One region of the Paenibacillus sp. alder61 genome, then DNA from elsewhere that is predicted to be linked to it. Evidence: riboswitches for the same ligand, from Rfam matches in the RefSeq annotation. Region 1 holds a riboswitch; each other region holds the start of a gene.
The links. Region 1 has a riboswitch for cyclic di-AMP ahead of LBW89_RS24305 (C40 family peptidase). Riboswitches for the same ligand answer to the same signal wherever they lie in the genome.
Positions count from the first base shown of each region.

Region 2: it holds a riboswitch for cyclic di-AMP, as region 1 does, so the genes downstream of both, LBW89_RS26770 (3D domain-containing protein) here and LBW89_RS24305 (C40 family peptidase) in region 1, are expected to answer to the same signal.
Region 3: it holds a riboswitch for cyclic di-AMP, as region 1 does, so the genes downstream of both, LBW89_RS17950 (TrkH family potassium uptake protein) here and LBW89_RS24305 (C40 family peptidase) in region 1, are expected to answer to the same signal.

Region 1 covers NZ_JAIUDG010000029.1:49,956-56,460, forward strand. The annotation lists gene LBW89_RS24290 (M1 family metallopeptidase) at 1-1,279, shown strand, start outside; gene LBW89_RS24295 (hypothetical protein) at 1,545-2,375, shown strand; cyclic di-AMP (ydaO/yuaA leader) riboswitch at 2,597-2,731, shown strand; gene LBW89_RS24300 (C40 family peptidase) at 2,734-3,225, shown strand; cyclic di-AMP (ydaO/yuaA leader) riboswitch at 3,465-3,602, shown strand; gene LBW89_RS24305 (C40 family peptidase) at 3,610-4,083, shown strand; gene LBW89_RS24310 (GNAT family N-acetyltransferase) at 4,442-4,945, shown strand; gene LBW89_RS24315 (c-type cytochrome) at 5,103-5,459, shown strand; gene LBW89_RS24320 (4a-hydroxytetrahydrobiopterin dehydratase) at 5,555-5,854, opposite strand; gene LBW89_RS24325 (hypothetical protein) at 6,102-6,395, opposite strand.
Region 2 covers NZ_JAIUDG010000039.1:9,086-15,590, forward strand. The annotation lists gene rsmI (16S rRNA (cytidine(1402)-2'-O)-methyltransferase) at 1-360, shown strand, start outside; gene LBW89_RS26755 (AbrB/MazE/SpoVT family DNA-binding domain-containing protein) at 503-757, opposite strand; gene LBW89_RS26760 (HD domain-containing protein) at 1,085-2,374, shown strand; gene LBW89_RS26765 (TatD family hydrolase) at 2,387-3,178, shown strand; cyclic di-AMP (ydaO/yuaA leader) riboswitch at 3,372-3,579, shown strand; gene LBW89_RS26770 (3D domain-containing protein) at 3,838-4,974, shown strand; gene rnmV (ribonuclease M5) at 5,126-5,692, shown strand; gene rsmA (16S rRNA (adenine(1518)-N(6)/adenine(1519)-N(6))-dimethyltransferase RsmA) at 5,689-6,505, shown strand, end outside.
Region 3 covers NZ_JAIUDG010000017.1:9,849-16,353, reverse strand. The annotation lists gene trxA (thioredoxin) at 1-134, shown strand, start outside; gene uvrC (excinuclease ABC subunit UvrC) at 248-2,185, shown strand; gene LBW89_RS17955 (CPBP family intramembrane glutamic endopeptidase) at 2,180-3,841, opposite strand; cyclic di-AMP (ydaO/yuaA leader) riboswitch at 4,127-4,286, shown strand; gene LBW89_RS17950 (TrkH family potassium uptake protein) at 4,363-5,697, shown strand; gene LBW89_RS17945 (potassium channel family protein) at 5,711-6,373, shown strand; gene LBW89_RS17940 (cation:proton antiporter) at 6,426-6,505, shown strand, end outside.

The sequences.
Region 1 (6,505 bases):
CCTTCACCAATACCACGGCAACTCGGAATTTTACTCCGATTTCGGCATATATAGCGTAAGCATCAATGTGCCCGAAACGTATACGGTGGCCGCGACCGGATTCCAGACCAAGCCGGCGGTTCGCAAGGACGGCCGGAAGACGGTTCAATTCTATGCCGACGATGTCCACGATTTTGCCTGGTCGGCTTCTCCCCACTTCGTTTACGCCGAAGAGCCGTTTTCCTCGGCGGAGGTGCCGGGAGTCCGGATCAAGCTGTATCTCGATCCGGCTCACCAGGATCTGAAAGATCGGTATTTCTACGCGGCCAAAGTGGCCCTCTCGAATTTCAGCAAGTGGTACGGGCGCTACCCTTACTCTACGCTGTCCGTCGTCGTTCCGCCCGCACAGGGCAACGGGGCCGGCGGCATGGAATACCCGACGCTGGTCACGGCCTTTGGGGCGAACAGCGAATCCCCGGGTTACGATGAGCTGGAACGCACCGTGATTCATGAAGTGGCCCACCAGTTTTTTTACGGAATGGTGGCCAATAACGAATTTGAAGAGGCCTGGTTGGACGAAGCCTTCGCCTCCTATGCGGAGGACAAATTGATGGAGCAGGAATTCGGGATTGCGCCGAATCTGCCGCTGCAGGCCGCGCTTGTCTCCAACCCGGCCCCCTTGGCGCAAGTCTCCTGGAAGTTTGGCTCCAGCGATATTTACGCCAAAAATGTATATTCCCGGGGACAATTGATTCTGCTGGATATCGAGCGCCAGGTTGGAGCCAAAGCCATGAAGCGAATCCTTTACAATTACAGCCAAAAATTCCGGTTTAAACACCCGACCACCTCCGATTTCCAACGCATTGTCGAGCAGGTGACCGGCCGAAGCTGGAAGGCTTATTTTAACCAGTATGTATACGATGGCAAAATGGCCGATTTTTCGGTGGATCGCATAGCGGTCCAATCCATTGCCGGCAAGAACGGGGCGGCCCTGTATGAATCGAAGGTTACGCTAAGCCGCCGGGGCGGAAGCGCCCCTAAGGTTCCGCTCCTCTTCAGCTTCAAGGACGGGCACACGGTCCGCAAAGTCTGGAACGGCGAAGGTGAAACCGTTCAGATGACGCTGCGGTACAAGGCACCTCTGGACTGGGTGCAGATCGATCCCGATTATTCGCTCGTTCTTGAGAACAAACATATCAACAACTACATGAGAGCGGAGGTCGCCGAACCTACCGGAACCCGGGCTACGCTTGGGGTCGTAAAGCTGCTGGAAGCGATGCTGGGGGCCCTCGTCTGGTAAGCCGCAAAACCGAGCCTATGCTTTTTGTACGCAGCTATCCGTGATGTTACGCTCACGAAACTAGGCCTATGCTTACGAAGTAAGTTCTGTACGCAGCTATCCGTGATGTTACGCTCACAAAACTAAGCCTATGCTTACGAAGTATGTTTTGTACGATGCTATCCGTGATGTTACGCTCACAAAACTAAGCCTATGCTTACGAAGTATGTTTTGTACGATGCTATCTCCAGATGTAACGCTCACAAAACTTTTAGGAGGGAAAATAATGACCTACGTACGGAATGGATGGGGGCTTGTTCGAAGCCAATTTCCCTCTGTAATCATCCTGTTTCTGTACCAACTGCTTTGGGGATTGTTCTTCTATCGGCTGATTCACTCGGCCGTTATCGCTCTGCTGTCGCGGTATCCCGATCCCCCGCCGAATGAAATGAGCCGGGTTCTCTACATGATCGAGGGGCAAATCGAGCTTGGACGGAACCCGGCCATCCACCAGCATTTGTGGATGCTGCTAGGCCTGATTGTCTTACGTCTGCTGATGACGCCGCTGTTCCAGGCCGGTATTCTTTACGGGCTGAGACCTCCGGAGGAGCAAAGGTCCGGGCTTCCCCTCTTCCGCGGGATGAAGGAATTCTGGAAGCCAGTCACCCTCTTTTTCCTGTTAGAGTTGATTCTGCTCGCCCTGCCCGGGCTATGGGTGGTCCCCCAATTGGCGACCCTCTTGCCTTGGCTTGTCCCCGAAAGCGGGCGAATGGGGCCTCTGCTTGCGATGGTCGGGCTGCTGACGGGATGGGCCGTCTACGGCTGGGTCATTCGCCAAGTCCTGCTGTTCTCCCAACTCGGCTTCCTGTTCAAGGAGGGGATATGGAACTCTCTACTAATCAGCCTTCGACACCTGCTGCCCGGCATCGCCATATCCCTGATTCTCGGCACGGCCGGAGCCGCCCTATTTCTCATCTGCGGGGCCTTCTCTTGGATCTGGACCGGGTTGACCGCTATGATTTTGCAGCAAACCTATCCTTTTATTCGCAGTCTATTGCAAATTTGGTCGGTATCCTCTCAATATGAGCTCTGGCAAACCAAGTTACATAAAGGTTAAATTTTTTTCACTTTTGTGCAGCCCTTGCGCCACAAGGCCTCCGCGTTAATGCGGGGGCTTTTCCCTGTGTTTTCGCCTCTAAATCTTGCTAAATAGCCATTGCCAAAATATACTTGCCTTTGTTACAATAGCAACAGCACAATTCAGTAACGATTTTGTAATTATTTTTGTCACCTTGGCAGGAGAACTGTGTCGGGTGTCGAATATGTAAGTAAATCGGATGTATACTACAGCCGAATTCCCTTGACGGGGAACGGGGGAACCACTTTGGGTGAATTGATCTCGCAAGAGAGGGATCATAGGGGGCCTTCAACCGAATCCTTAAGCTAACCTCGTAGGCATTGGAAGGAGCATTTTCTTGAAGAAACAGTTGACCGCAGCAGCAGTAAGTCTTGCCATTCTTTTCTCCGTTGGCACTGGCAGCGCTTTCGCCGATTCCACATTGGACGGCGTCATCGACAAAGCCTTGGGAACGGAATATGCTTCCGGCGGCACTACAACGGCCGGCTTCGATTGTTCCGGATTTACCATGTACGTCTTTTCGAAGATCGGCATTAAACTGCCGCATCAATCCGGCGCCCAATACAAGATGGGTACGGCCGTAGAGAAGGAAAACCTGATTGCCGGCGATCTCGTATTCTTCAACACATCCGGTAAAGGCGTTTCTCATGTCGGCGTTTATGTCGGCGATGGCAAGTTTGCCCATGCTTCTTCTTCCAAAGGCGTAATTATCAGCAAATTAAGCGAGAAGTATTATGTACAACGTTATGTCGGGGCGAAACGGATTCTGAGTACCGACAAGTACGAGGAAGTTACCAGCGAACCCACAGATCACGACGATGTAGAATAATTACGACAAGCCCGCAGCGATTCACCCGAATCGAGGACTGCGGGTTTTTTCATGGTTGTTTTGCATAGCCCGCTTAGGAGAAATTACCCGCCTCTCCTTGTCATAAACGGGACGATCGGCTTAAAATAACCGGCAGCCTTAGAATGACTTGCCAAAGCAAGACAGGCTTGGTACAATAACCAAAGTAAATAGTAACAACTTTGTAAACAATGTTCGCCACGTCACAACTTTGGGTGCATCAACTAGATCAGCCGAATTCCCGGCACCCGGGAAACGGGGGAACCATTTTGGGTGAATTGATTACCGATACATAGGGATCATAGGGAACCTTCAACCGAATCCTCAAGCTAACCTCGCAGGCCTTGGAAGGAGAACTTTTACAGCATGAGAAAGACATTTGCAGCAGCAGCGACGAGTTTGGCGATTTTGTTCACCTTAGGGACGGGGAGTGTATCCGCCGCAGATACGAAATTGAACAGCGTTGTGAAGTCCGTATACGGGACGCCTTATAAATACGGGGGGGTTACCACGAACGGATTCGACTGTTCCGGATTTACCAGATACGTGTTCAAGCAAATGGGCGTCAAGCTGGCCCGCGTCTCTTCGGCCCAATACAAGCAAGGCACTCCTGTCGCCAAAAGCCAGTTGAAGCCGGGGGATCTCGTATTCTTCAATACTTTGGGCAAGAATAAAGTATCCCACGTCGGCATTTACATCGGTGACGGAAAATTCGCGCACGCTTCTTCATCCAAAGGAATCCGTACCGATCAATTAAACAGCAGTTACTATAAGTCCAAATATGTCGGGGCCAAAAGAATTCTCAGCAAAACCGGTTACTCCACGTATGCTGAATCTTGATCCCGTTGCTTAATTTGAGGCGCTCATTTCAACATTGCTGACACCGCAGTGGTTCTTGCCGGAACCGCTGCGTTTTTTTTTCGCTATATACCATATAACGAAAGTCCGTTCAAAAAGGTTTCTGAAAATGGCCTTTCCGCCAAAATTTATTTTTTTTCGTTTGCCGCTTTCTCTCCCATACCCACTCTCCAAATCTTCCCATACTCCTCATTACCCCGCTGACGGAGGACGAAACACCTAGGTTCCTCCTATCTTTACAAGCAAACCATTTCCCGTTAGAGTGATGTTAAATAGAAATTTCAAATCGATGGAGAGACACACCCGATATTCATTTCCCATTGTTTAAGGAGGCGCAAACATGGAAAAACCCGTCACCACTTTCCGGATCGTTCCCATGGAGGAAAGCCACGGCGCGGCTATCTGTACCTGGAAATACGATTCCCCATACGATATTTACAGCTGGCTCCCCTGGGAACAAATGAAAGCGCTCGACGTGGAGTTTGGGAACCCGGCCTTAAGAGCGCAGCAGTATGTCTCTTTGTTGACCCCGGATGACGAACTCGCCGGGTTTGCCCAATATTTCCCGATGGAGGGGGTTACACGGCTCGGCATCGGGATGCGGCCCGATTTATGCGGCCAGGGACTGGGTAAAAGCTTTGTGCTGACGATCGTGGAGGAAGCACAGCGGCGCAAACCGCAGGATGTCATCGACCTGGAGGTTCTGACCTGGAATACCCGGGCGATTCGGGCCTATCAAAAGGCCGGGTTCGTCATTACCGATTTGTACGAGAAAATGACTCCCGGCGGAATTTCCAAACCTTACTACTGCATGGTTTACAAAGGCGCCCCAACCTCACCTTAGCCCTTTGATAAAACGCGTCTATGATAAATAGCACATCATTTTGGGAAATATACAAAAAAGAGGAGTAATTCGTTACTTTTTTTGACACAAACGCTATGATCAATGAGCCTGTTCCGCTATAATGGAAGGGGTAACTTACATAGGAGGGACGATCGGAATGCAGAAGTGGATCATGAGCGGATTACTCGTCGTGGCTTGCGCCTTCGCAGCCGTGTTAATGTTTACATTGCCCGGCCGGGAACAGGTTGCTCAGGAAGAGAAACCGCAAATGCCTGAAATCACGTTAAATGCGGAACAAGCCGAAGCTGTTATAAAGGCGAACTGCATTAGCTGTCATGGAGATCAATTGCAAGGCGGAGCCGGTCCGAACCTGCAAAAAGTAGGTGCCGAGCTGTCTGCGGACCAATTGTTCGGGACCATCACCAAAGGTAAGGGCATGATGCCTTCCTTCAAGGATAAATTGAAGGAAGAGGAGATCGCCAACGTCGCGATGTATCTTTCCGAGAAGAAATAACGCATACAACAACACGCCCGCCGGGCCTGAGTTCAGGTTTCCGGCGGGCGCTTCTCTCTGCGGCCTCGGGTTGGCTTCGCTTCCTGCGTCCGTTTCTAGCCAGCGGAGCGGGCCTTCTCGAAGGCTTCATTATATTGCTGCGCTTCCTTGATATCCACGGCGGTGATGCCGCCTTCCTCCCAGGAGGTCAGCCGGAGCGTCACCGTTTTGTAATCGATGGTTATAAAAGGGTGATGGTTAAACGCTTCCGAAATGGCGGCAACCTCGTCCACAAAGGCGATCCCTTTCATAAAGTTGGAAAAGGTGTATTTCCGGACGATCCAGCGCCCCTCCTCCAATTCCCAACCTTCCAGCTTTTCCAAATGCGCCTCTACTTCTTGCGGTGTAAACGGCATTGTTCTTCCTCCCCGTTTCCTTAAACTTCCCTGTATGTAATCCTGCAGTTAAGGATTCGATTCATCGTTTCCGGTCCGGGTCCGGCACGAGCATCCGTTTATTGTATTCCCGAGGTCGGCTGTTCATGCGCGGACGAGCATTTCCGGATTAACCCGCTGCCTGGCTGGCAGCGTCAGCGTGTGAATTCCTTTAAGTCTTTATTTTACCATGCTCCCGGACAATATTCCAAAAAGTCGCCACCCGTTGTCAGATCAAAGCTACGGAGGTCAACTCGTCCTCTCCGATCAAGAGGTTGATTCGGTGGTTGTCCGCATCGTGGATGACCACGGCGCTGCCGACGTTAATCACAGGCTCGGTTCCCAGCGCAAAGAATAAATCTTCCGCCAAAGCCTCCTGTACCTCATAACGCTCATCGCCGGAAAGTCCTTCCCACTCCGCGGCCTCCATTTCAAAAAATTCATAGCTATCCGGAATACGCCCAACGGCTTCCGTCAAATCTGCCAAAATTTGTTCATAATCTCTACCGTGCTTTACTCCCACCGCCAAATGGCTCCCTTCCTAGAGTCTAATACAGACTGTATTCTCATTATACCGGAAAAAACACCTTAAAAAAAAAGGGAATTCTGTCGATAAAAAAGATAAACCGTTTT
Region 2 (6,505 bases), on a different contig from region 1:
GAATCTCCCCATCGGGTGATCAAGACGCTGGAGGCTATTCTGGAGACCTGGGGGGACCGTCGGATCGTGTTGGCTCGTGAGCTGACCAAAAGATACGAAGAGATGGCACGGGGCCGTGTGAGCGATTGCTTAACGTGGCTGACGGAACATCCGCCGCTGGGGGAATACTGCCTGGTGGTGGAAGGAGCGGATCCCGCCAAGGTCAAAGAGAGGAAGGACGCTTGGTGGCAAGAATTATCGATTGAGGCGCATGTGCGCCACTATGAGGAAGAGCAGAATCTCTCCCGAAAAGAAGCGATGAAAAAAGCCGCCTCCGACCGGGGAATGTCCAAACGTGACGTCTATAAATTGTTAATATAGTGGGTTCCCTTTGGACATCAAGATAAAAAAAGCGCACAAAAAAAGGGGCCTTACAGGCCGGGTTCAAGCCTGAAGGCGCCAAGGAGATATGAAAAAGGTTAGAATTAACAGTTTTTAATAAACCTATTATATACTATATTTCTTAATTTGTCACAGGGGTAGGAAGTTCGGTCAAACATTCCTGGCAAACAATTTTGCCTTTGAAGTAAGTGACGTTCTCAGCATTGCCGCAGAAAATACAAGCGGGCTCGTATTTCTTTAGCATAATGCGCTCGCCGTCGACATAAATCTCGAGGGCGTCCTTCTCACCAATACCGAGCGTGCGGCGCAATTCGATAGGAATTACGACCCGTCCCAATTCGTCTACTTTTCTTACGATACCTGTTGATTTCATCATAACCGATGATTGCCCCTCTCGCTATAATTTAAAAGTGTCATTATTCGACAAACTTCTATCTTTTATGATAATTATAATACCAACCATTGCCAGATCAGTCAACCTATTTATGGTAGAGTTCAGTATAATTTCTAATTTTAAGCTTTTTGAGGTCATGATGCAATGGGATTCTTGGCGTTTTACCCCGTAATTTATAGATTCGACATCTTGGAAGTTACTATACCGACTTATTACGACAAATTTCGACATAAACCTACGACATCAGTCACAATCCTTCTTTATTTATCAAAAACTATTTTTTGAAATTAAGAAAGGGGACTTTATGCCATGCACCTTCAGCTTCGGGAAGAAAAAGTTTTTAAGGATCCTGTTCATAATTATATTCATGTTCAGGACGAAATGATTTGGTCGCTGATAAACACGGCGGAATTTCAAAGGCTGCGTCGGATCCGCCAATTGGGAACCTCCTATTTAACCTTCCATGGAGCCGAGCATAGCCGGTTCTCCCACTCCTTGGGCGTTTACGAGATTACACGTCGCATTATATCGCAGTTTGAGCGCGCCCATTATCCGGATTGGCCGCAGGAGGAGAAGTTGGTCGCTTTATGTGCGGCGCTGCTGCATGACCTGGGGCATGGTCCCTTCTCCCATTCCATTGAGCAGGCGTTTCAAATGCATCATGAGGACTGGACCTGCAAAATCCTGCTCGGGGATACCGAAGTAGGCGAGGTACTTAGGAGACATGCCGAGGATTTCCCCGAGAAGGTGGCCGCGGTTATCCGCAAAGATTATGAGCATCCCATCGTGGTAAACCTGGTTTCCAGCCCGCTCGATGCGGATCGCATGGATTATTTGTTGAGGGACGCCTACTTTACCGGCGTCAACTACGGAACGATCGATATGGACCGGATATTGCGGATGCTGCGTCCTTTCCAGGGCCGAATTGTCGTCAAGGAATCGGGAATGCATGCGGTGGAAGACTATTTGATGTCCAGGTATCAAATGTATTGGCAGATTTATTTTCATCCGGTGACGCGCAGTTCGGAGATTATTTTGCGGCAAATCTTTCGGCGGGCGAAGGAGCTCCATGCGGGGGGACACGAGTTCAGGTTTCTTCCGGAACCGCTACCTGGTCTGTTCAAACGGGATTTGACCGTACAGGAATACCTGCTGCTTGACGAAGCTTTGGTTCAAACCGCCTTTATGCAGTGGAGGAACGAATCGGACGAATTGTTGAGCGATTTGTGCGCCCGTTTTTTGAACCGCAAATTGTATAAATATGTAGAAGTGGAATCGCTGGACCTGGAAACGATTGACGAAATTCGCGCTGCCTTCGGGAGAATCGGGCTTCACCCGGAATATGACCTGGAAATTGATTTTCCGACCGATCTGCCTTATGATGTGTTTCGTCCGAACGGGGAATTTCGGGATAAACAGATCCTGTTGTTGGACCGGCAGGACCAGCTGAAGGAAATTTCCGAAGTGTCGGATATTGTGCGTTCCATTAGCGGTTTGCACCGGGGCAAGTATCATTTGTACTACCCTGAGAATAAATTGAGACCGGTTATGGACCGGCTGCCGCGACATATCGCGGAATATTTTGAACAGGGAACATAGGAGGGACAACTCATGGAACTATTTGATACACATACGCATATGGATGCGCCTCAATTTGACGAAGACCGTCATGAAGCGATCGAACGCGCCTTGGCGCAAGGCGTGACGCGGATGATCAACATCGGTTTTAACCGCGATACGATCCCGACGACGATGAAGTTGGCGGAGACTTATGACTTCATTTATGCGGCGGTAGGCTGGCATCCGCAGGACGCCATTACGATGAAAGAAGAGGATCTCGACTGGATTGCAAATTTATGCAAACATGAAAAGGTTGTCGCTATCGGGGAAATCGGTCTGGATTACTACTGGGATACGTCCCCGAAAGAGGTCCAGCACGAGGTATTCCGCAAGCAAATCCGGCTGGCCCGAGAGCTGGGAATGCCGATTTCCATACATAACCGGGATGCCCACGAAGACGTTGTTCGGATTCTCCGCGAGGAGCGGGCGAACGAAATCGGCGGGGTCATGCATTCCTATTCGGGCAGCTGGGAAATTGCCAAAATGTGTCTGGATTTGGGATTTCATTTGTCGTTTGGCGGACCGATTACGTTTAAAAATGCAAAGCAGCCCAAAGAAGTATTGGCGAAGACTCCGCTGGACCGATTGCTGATCGAAACGGATTCCCCATATTTGACTCCCCACCCATTTCGTGGGAAAAGAAACGAGACCGGGCATGTCCGTTTGGTCGCCGAGGCCGCTGCCGAGTTAAAGGGGATCTCGGTGGAGGAAATCGCTGAAATTACAACTCAAAATGCGCTGGAACGATTTGGTATCTCGAGTAATCGGGAGAAAAACGGGTGAAAAAAAGAGTATTTCGGAAAGATTAATGCTTTTTAACCAACTCCAGTGAGTATATTACATTTTTTTAACCAATTATTAAAATAAACGTTGTTGATTCGTCCTTTACAACATGCATCGAAACAGGATAGAATCTTTTCAGTAATCGATTTGGGGTCGTTAACTTGCCGTTGACGATTCCGTTATATGGTTCCATGAACCAGTCTCGCTGAGTCTCCGAACATGGAGAACGGGGGAACCGACTACAGTGCCGAAGGGATTTCCAACCGGACTGTAATTGATTTCTTTATCGGGTCTTTGGGGTGAATTCAAGGTCATTGCGCCGTGAGCGAATGGCGGAGAAAGGGCGGCTCTCTGCGTCCTAACCCGACAGCTAACCTCGTAAGCGTACTAAGAGAGGGCAAACTCGTGCATCCTATTACACCAAGACATTCGGAAGCCACGAAAGAGAGCCTCTTACTCTTTCTAAGGCTTCTTTTGTTTTGAATAAACGTAATAGGGTCATCATACTGTGTTAAACAGGAGGTGACTTGATGCCGGGTAGACTGGGACGGGATGCGGAATGCGGCTTTCATTAGGCATTTCGTAAAAATGAAATGTAGTCACGTCATATGTAACACGATTCGACCTAGACGGCGGGACTATGAAGGAGGACGGAAGAAATGGGCATTTTCCGCAATGAGGAATCCCATGAATCGCGCTCATCCAGCATGTCTTACGCAATGCGGTGGAAACAAGAACATCTACGTCAGATTTCGGTCGTCGGAATTTTGTCCATCGCGGTAGTTCTCATCATCCTGATTTGGTTTTACAGCCAAAGCAACAAAAAAGTATACTTGGTTGTTGACGGGCAGAGTCAGCAGATCGAAACCCGGAAATCGCTGGTCAATCAAGTGCTGGAAGAACAGTCCATCGTTTTGAAGCCGGAGGATAACGTGTCTCACTCTCTGGCCAGTTCGATTCAAGACGGGGACCGGATTGTCATCCATCGCGCCGTGCCGGTCAAGGTAAGCGTGGATGGAACGACAAAGACCCATTTCACGACACAGGATAGTGTCCGGAAAGCAATCGAGGAACTTGGCGTCACTTTGGGGCAGGAAGATAAAATTACACCGGCCTTGGACAGCAAAGTCTCGGCGAACTTGAACATCAAGGTCGTCCGCGTTACCAGACATAAAATACAGACTACGCAAAACGTTCCTTTCACCGTGGTGAAAACCTCCGACAAGAACCTGCTTAAAGGAACGACGAAGGTGATGTTCCCCGGGAGCGAAGGCGTTGTAGTCCATAACATCGAAAAAGTGTATGAAGACGGAAAGTTCGTGTCCAAACACTGGCTCGGCAAAGAGGTCAAAAAGGCCGCTTCACCGAAAGTCGTTGCCGTTGGCACGAAGAAACCGACAGCAGTCGCATCCGCCAGCATTTCCCGCAGCGCCAACGCGGTTAATATCAGCGGCCTTACGACGAAAGGCGGCGTCTCTTTTAAATATAAAAAAGTGCTCAAAAACGTGACTCTTACGGCCTATTCCGCCGAGGAGGACGGCATCGGCACGCGCACGGCTTCCGGTACCCGGGTAGCGGAGGGAAGAACGATCGCGGTCGACAAGGATGTCGTTCCTTTGGGATGGTGGGTTTATATCGAAGGGGTCGGCTTCCGCAAGGCTGAAGATACCGGCGGAGCCATCAAAGGCCACAAAATGGATGTCTATTACGATTCCTTGAAATCGGCGAAGAATTTTGGACGCAAAAAAGGCCGGACCGTTTACGTCATCGGACCGACCAAACCGGAATTGAACTAACCGGAGCGTTTACTTTGCTTGGGGAATGGGATAATATTAGGATGATGAATAAGACGCGGATAAGAAGAGGAGAAATCCTCTTCTTTTTGTTATTGTGATGATGGAAACTATAAGCGGTCTTTAAACCAAAACGAGAGAGGTAAGTGCGGGGATGATCAAGGAGGTCATTGTGGTCGAGGGCCGGGACGATACGGTCGCCGTCAAACGGGCGGTGGAGGCCGACACCATTGAGACGGGAGGGTCGGCCATTAATGAGGCGACCCTACGTAAAATTGAGCTGGCTATGGAACGCCGGGGAGTCATTATTTTCACCGACCCGGATCATGCGGGGGAGCGGATCCGCAAAATCGTGGCGAAGCGGGTACCCGGCTGCAAGCATGCTTTCCTTCGGGAGGCGGACGCGACGAAGGCCGGCGACATCGGTGTGGAGAACGCCTCGCCGGAAGCCATCCGTGAGGCGTTGGAGCGAGTCCGCACCGAAGCCCCCCCGGAAGAAGAGGCGGCTCCCGCTCGGATCGACTGGGAGGACCTGCTGGAGGCCGGGTTGATCGTTCATCCGCGGGCGGCCGAGCGCCGGCGTTTTATGGGTGAACGGCTGGGAATAGGGTATTGCAACGGGAAGCAGTTTTATAAACGGCTCGCCATCTTCCGGATCAGCCGCGAAGAGTTTGCGGGTGCGCTGGCCCAATTGGAGACGAAAGAGGCGAAGAACGAATGACGATGAGAGAAGAAGTGGCAACACCGCGCCGAACGAAGGAAATTATTCAGCGGCATGGTTTTTCATTCAAAAAAAGCTTGGGTCAAAACTTTTTGATCGATCAGAATATCCTCGGCAAAATCGTCGGCGCCGCCGAATTGGACAAGTCCAAAGGGGCGCTGGAGATCGGACCGGGGATCGGCGCTTTGACGGAGAAGCTGGCGCAGCAGGCGGGGCGGGTTGCCGCCGTCGAGATCGATCAGCGGCTTTTGCCGATTCTGGAAGAAGTCCTGGAGCCCTACCCACAGGTTCATGTGATCCATGGCGATGTGCTTAAGCTTGATCTTCATGCGTTATTTGCGAGTGAATTCAAGGCATGCGAGAAAGTCAGCGTGGTGGCCAACCTGCCGTACTACGTGACAACGCCGATTTTGATGAAGCTGCTGGAAGCCGGCCTTCCCCTGGAGAACATCGTGGTGATGATTCAAAAGGAAGTGGCCGAGCGGATGGCGGCCGGACCCGGCGGCAAGGAATACGGCAGCCTCAGCATCGCCGTGCAGTATTACAGCGAGCCGGAGCTGGTATGCATCGTGCCGCACAGCGTATTTATTCCGCAGCCGAATGTGGAATCGGCGGTGATCCGGCTGAAGGTCCGCAGCGCGCCGCCGGTGGCCGTGGCGGAAGAGGCTTTCTTCTTTGAGGTGGTTCAGGCCGCATTTGCGCAGCGCCGCAAGACGATCTCCAACAACCTCAAGAGCCGCTTCTTCCCGGGCGAGGGACGAGAGCGCCTGGAGTCTTTGCTGGCGGAGGCGGGCATCGAGCCGTCGCGCCGGG
Region 3 (6,505 bases), on a different contig from region 1:
CCGAGTCCGCTTCCCGTTTCGGCGTGATGAGCATTCCTACCTTGATTCTCTTCAAGGACGGTCAACCCGTGGATAAAGTCGTGGGCTTGAATCCGAAGGACACGCTGAAGAATCTGATCGCCAAACATCAATAAGGTCAAGAAGAATTCATCCTTGAACGCTTGGTCTGCGCCTCCGGCATGTCCCGGGGGCGCTTTCTGCGTAGAAGTAGGCAATTTGTTCCATGTGGGGGAGGAGGCTTTAAAGCATGGATTCCGTATCGAATGAGGCTCCGGAGCAGGAGAAGGAGCGGGAACAGGACAGGGAGAAGGCGATGGAGAACATCCGCCATAAGCTCGCTTTGCTGCCGGATTTGCCCGGCTGTTACTTGATGAAGAACAAAGACGGGAAGATTATCTATGTCGGCAAGGCGAAGGTGCTGAAGAACCGGGTCCGTTCCTATTTTACCGGGAGCCATGACGGCAAGACCCAGCGTCTGGTTTCCGAAATCCGGGACTTTGAATACATTGTGACCGGCAGCAACATGGAGGCGCTCATTCTGGAGTGCAACCTGATCAAAACCCATTATCCGCGTTATAACGTACTGCTAAAAGACGACAAGACGTTTCCTTATATCAAAATAACGAATGAAACCCATCCGCGTCTGGAAGTCACCCGCCGGGTGGTTAAAGATAAAGCCAAATACTTCGGCCCGTATCCGAACGCTTATGCGGCCCAACAAACCAAGAAGCTGCTTGACCGGATGTATCCGCTGCGCAAATGCAACGTCATGCCGAAGGAAGTTTGCCTGTATTACCATATGGGCCAGTGTCTGGCGCCCTGTGAAAAAGAAGTTCCGCAATCGGAATATGAGAAGATGACGCAAGAGATCACTTCGTTCTTAAGCGGCGGTCATGAGGAAATCCGCAAAGACTTGGAGCGGAAAATGCATGAGGCCGCGGAGGAACTGTATTTTGAACGGGCCAAGGAATTGCGGGACCAGATTCAGAATATCGACGCCCTGATGGAAAAGCAGAAGATCACCACGGCCGACGCCAAGGACCGCGACGTATTCGGATATGCGGTGGACAAAGGCTGGATGTGCGTGCAAATTCTTTATATGCGCCAGGGGAAAATGATCGAGCGCCATGCGTCGGTGTTTCCTTTTTACGGGGAGGCGTACAGCGATTTTCTGTCCTACGTGACGCAGTATTACAGCGATAACCCGGCGCTGCCCAAAGAAATTCTGCTTCCCGACAAGGCGGAGTCCGCGGACGCCGGAGAGGAAACCGGGACGCGGAGAAGCGCCCCGGACGATGGCGAAGGCGGCGCGGAAACGCTGTTGGATGCGGCCAGCGGGGCCACCGCCCTGCAGGAATGGCTCGGCGTGAAGACGCTCGTTCCGCAGCGCGGGCTCAAGCGTCAGATGGTGACGATGGCGGAAGAGAACGCGCGCGTGGCGCTGGAAGAGAAGTTCCGCCTGATCGAGCGGGACGAGGAGCGCACCATGGGAGCGGCCATGAACCTCGGCCAGGCGGTCGGTCTAGAGCGGCTGTCGCGGATCGAGGCGTTCGATAACTCGAATATCCAGGGGACGAACCCGGTATCCGCCATGGTGGTTTTTATCGACGGGAAACCGGCCAAAAAGGAATACCGGAAATACAAAATCCGGACCGTTCAGGGTCCGGACGATTATGAAACGATGCGCGAGGTTATTCGCCGCCGGTACGAGCGCGTCCTGAAGGAAAATCTGCCCCAGCCCGACCTCATTATCGTGGACGGCGGCAGAGGGCAGATTTCCGCGGCGATCGACGTGCTGGAGAACGAGCTCGGCCTGTTTATTCCGGTGGGCGGTCTGGTTAAGGACGCCAAGCACCGGACGGCCCAGCTCATGGTGGGCGAGCCGCCCGAGCCGGTCCATCTGCCGCGCGACAGCCAGGAGTTCTATCTGCTGCAGCGGATTCAGGACGAGGTCCATCGCTTCGCGATCTCGTTCCATCGGGAGCAGCGCGGCAAATCGATGGTCGTCTCGAAGCTGGACGCCATTCCCGGCATCGGGGAGAAGCGGCGGAAAGCGCTGCTTAAGCACTTCGGTTCGCTCAAAAAAATAAAAGAGGCCTCCGTCGAAGACTTCCGGCCTCTTTCCATCGGCGACAAGCTCGCCCATCAAATCATTCAAGCCCTTCGGGATGAGGAGTCGCTATAGCGGCTCCTCTTTTATGGTTGCAGGAGCGGAAGGCCGCTCTTTGCCCGGAGGGTTGAACAGATAAACCACATAAGCCACGAGGGCCGGGAGAACAATAAAGAACAAACCGGACACCATGTTTAAAGTTCCGCCCATAAACATGACGCTGAGCGACATGAGAATGCTGTCGAAGACGACATGGGCGAACATGACGGCGATAAAACCGTATCTCAGGAAAATATAGCTGAACAGCAAGCCGATGAACAACAGCTCGATCGGCCGGGAAATCACCGGATAGATCGGATACAGCGTATGGCCGAAGGCCCAGATCAACGTGGTGATGATGCTGGCGGCAAGCGTGCTGCGGAACATTTTCTTCAGCATCGGGATGCCGAACAACCGGTAAACCGCTTCCTCGCCGATGCCGGCCACCCAAGCCAGCAGCGGGAGCAGGGCCGGATAAAGCATATTATAAGGCGACTGGGTAGCATCGGTGGTGGACCACGTATGAATCGTGCGTTCCAGGATGAAGAAGATGACCGATTGCACACCGAGCAGGATCAAGGCCCAGGCGTAGCCGTCCGCCATGGATGACAGCACATGCCGCCCGTATCCGCGCTCTTTGGCTCTTGCCCACAGATTGATCCCCTGCTTGCGCCAGAGTCCGTCGCCGCCGACGAGCGAGAAGTAGATCGACGAGGCCAGGATCAGCGTGACGAGTCCCTGAACAACGAATCCGAACATCAGGAGCGTGCCGTTAACCCCTTCCGATTCCAGATACGGCAGCATATTCAAAGCCGAGCCCATCGAAATCAGAAAATAGACGGCAGCGAGCGCGATCCCGCGTTTAAAGGAAGTAAAGGCCCGCGTAAGGGCGCTGTATACAATGGCCAGAATCCCGAGCACGAACGTGAACAAGGCATACCCCGCATAGGTCAGCCAATTGGCGATCGTTTTCTGCCGCTTCACGTAATCCGTATAGCTTTGCGGCACCTCAAAAGAGCCGACGATCTCGGCAACCTGCCCGTCTTTGTAACGGATATCCAACCGGGCTCCGGCATCGCCGATGTTGTATTCTTGAAACGTTAACCGGAGGCCGGAGGCGGTTTCCTTGACGGCAGGGGAACCTTGCTCTCCATAGCCGAGAGCTTTAAGATAGGGCTCGGCCAGCTTGATTTTCTCGTCCAGGTTGAGCGCGAGCCCTTGGCTGCTCAGCAATTCATCCGGCGGGACAAGCAAATCGGTCGCCGGGATTTTTTTGAAGCCGACCGCCTTCCCCGTCGTCATATGTACGTCGATGGTGACCCCGTCCCATCCTTCTTCTGACAGGCTGAAGTAAACGCGGAACACATCATAAGGAAATTGCTTTTCATATTTTTGGAGATAATCGTCCGTTAATTTTTCTTTGGCCAAATATCCGTATACGTCGGATTGGGTTTGATAAGTGACGACAGCGTCTGGTCCGGGAGAAAGCCCCAGTTCGTCCTCCGCAAACTTAAAGGCCGCCGCCTTGGCCTGCTCCTTGGTGAGCACTTGTGCCGATTGTTCCAACTGCAGGGTTTCGGAAGCCGTTGAGGGGAGGATTTGGAGCAGGACAAACAAGACTAATCCCAGAGCGGCAAGTCCCCACAAGGTTCCGGTCTTCATCCGGCGCTGCGGTTTTGGGTCGGAATACATGTCAAAACTCCTTTTTGATTTTTTTGAATCCGTATGACAGAACAAATCGATTGTCACTGTAAAAGATAACACAGGGGGCGGTTCTTCGCCACAGAAGCGGGGGAAAACATGAGAAACCGCAATAACGACGGCAAAGAAAAGCAAGGCTTAGATAAGACGACACCCGGAAGCCTGTTTCCTCCCTTTTGAGGGTTTATCGCATTATTTCATCCAATTATCACTTTGTAGTACGCTCGAATAAGGCTTATAATCCATTTGACGAAAATGAAATGAAAAATAATGAAACTAATATGTTGGCCGAATTTCAATTGAAAACGGGGGAACCGATCTTTAGGGGTGAATTTCGCCGGCAGCAAGCGGACCGCTTGGTGCGAAAGGCGAATAGGGCAGACCTAGCAAGCCCGAATCCGTCAGCTAACCTCGTAGGCCTTTGCTGCAGGGACCAATCAAAAGGCATTGGATTTCCAGTGCTTTTTTCTTTTTTTCATTTTTGGCCAATACACAAACGAGGTGAACCGCCTTTGCGTTCCAACTGGTTTAAGTTTTCACCGCCGCAGATTCTGGTGCTGGGCTTCGCGGCCATCATCCTGTTCGGGTCTTTTCTGCTGATGCTGCCGATTTCCAGTGTGACCGGGCAAACGCTCCCCTGGATTGATGCATTTTTTACGGCGACTTCGGCAACCTGTGTGACCGGGCTAGTGGTCGTGGACACGGGCGCTTATTTCTCCACGTTCGGACAGGTGGTCATCATGCTGCTGATTCAGGTGGGGGGGCTGGGGTTCATGACGATGGCCACATTATTCTCCTTAGTGTTCAAACGTAAAATCTCGCTGAAGGACCGGCTGCTGCTTCAGGAGGCGATGAACCAGAACACGATGGAAGGCATCGTCCGGCTAATTCGCAAAGTTCTGTTGTACTCGCTGATTATCGAGTCCGGCGCCGCCCTCGTTTTCGCGATTCGCTGGGCTTTCGATATGCCGCTCGGACGGGCGATTTATTACGGAATTTTCCATGGCGTCTCCATGTTCAACAACGCCGGGTTCGATCTGTTCGGGGAATACCGGAGCCTCACCCAGTACGTTAACGACCCGATCGTCAACTTCGTGGCGATGTTTCTGATCGTATCGGGAGGGATCGGCTTTATTGTGCTGTCGGACTTGATCGAGTTTCGAAGCCGCCGCAAATTCTCACTGCATACCAAAGTCGTGCTCTCGATGACCGGCGCTTTGATCGTGATCGGGGCTGTGGTGATATTCGTGTTCGAATTTACCAACCCGAGAACGCTCGAGCCGTTGGGGTGGGGAGGGAAGTTCTGGGCCTCCTTCTTCCAGTCGGTGACGCCGAGAACGGCGGGGGCCAATACGCTGGATATCGGCGCGCTGCGGCAGGCCACCCAGTTTTTTATCATTATTCTCATGTTTATCGGCGCGTCTCCGAGTTCGACGGGGGGCGGCATCAAGACGACGACGTTCACGATTCTTGTGGGCGCGGTGATCTCCATGATCCGCGGTCGTTCGGATCTCGTGCTGTTCCGGTATCGGCTGGCCCAAGAGCGTATTTTTAAGGCCGTGACGATCACGATGCTGGCGCTGTTTCTGGTCATCGCGGTGGCCATGGTGTTGTCTACCACGGAGGACGCGAGCTTTCTGAGCATCCTGTTTGAGACGACTTCGGCATTCAGCACGGTAGGTCTGACGATGGGCCTGACCGGAAAACTTACCGTCCTGGGTAAGATTCTCATCAGTTTTACGATGTTCGCCGGTCGGCTCGGACCGCTGACCTTGGCTTATGCACTGGGGCCGAAGAAGGGTAAAGAACTATACAGACACCCTGAAGGCAAAATGATTATCGGATAAGGGGAAAGAAAAGATGAAGACACAGCAGTTTGTCGTGATCGGATTGGGACGCTTCGGCTCCAGTCTGGCGCTGGAGCTGATGGAACTCGGGTACGAGGTATTGGGCATAGACCGGAATGAAGACGTCGTCGAAGAATGGAGCCATCTGTTGACGCATGCCGTGGTTGCCGACGCCACCGATGAGGAAGTGTTGAAATCCCTCGGCGTACGCAACTTTGACTGCGGGATCGTCGCCATTGGCAACGACATTCAGATGAGTATATTGAGCGCGATTCTTCTGAAGGATCTTGGCATCAAAACGGTCGTAGCCAAAGCAATTTCGGTATTGCACGGCCGGGCCTTGGAAAAACTGGGGGTGGACCGGGTGATTTTTCCGGAGCGCGATATGGGGATTCGCGTAGCCCATCAACTTGTGACCCCCAACCTGCTCGATTATCTCGAGCTGTCCAAGGAGTTCAGCATCGTGGAATTGAAAGTGCCCGAGTGTCTGAATGGAAAAAATGTGGGCGAGTTGAATCCGCGTGCTAAGTTCGGCTGCAGCATCGTGGCGATCCACCGGGAAAGCGGCATCATCATCGCCCCGACGGCGATGGATTATTTGGCCGCCGGCGATATTATGGTCATTATCGGTGCCAACAAGAACATCGAGGAATTCGAAGCTGTCATTAACGACTAATTCCTTTTTTATAAGGTACAGAGATTACGCATAATCTGGAGTGTGAATTGGCATGGAATCGGCGGCGACGGAAGCGATCCGGCATTTTCTTATCTTAGTCATAGTTGTAATCAGTATAGGGATGGCGGCGGG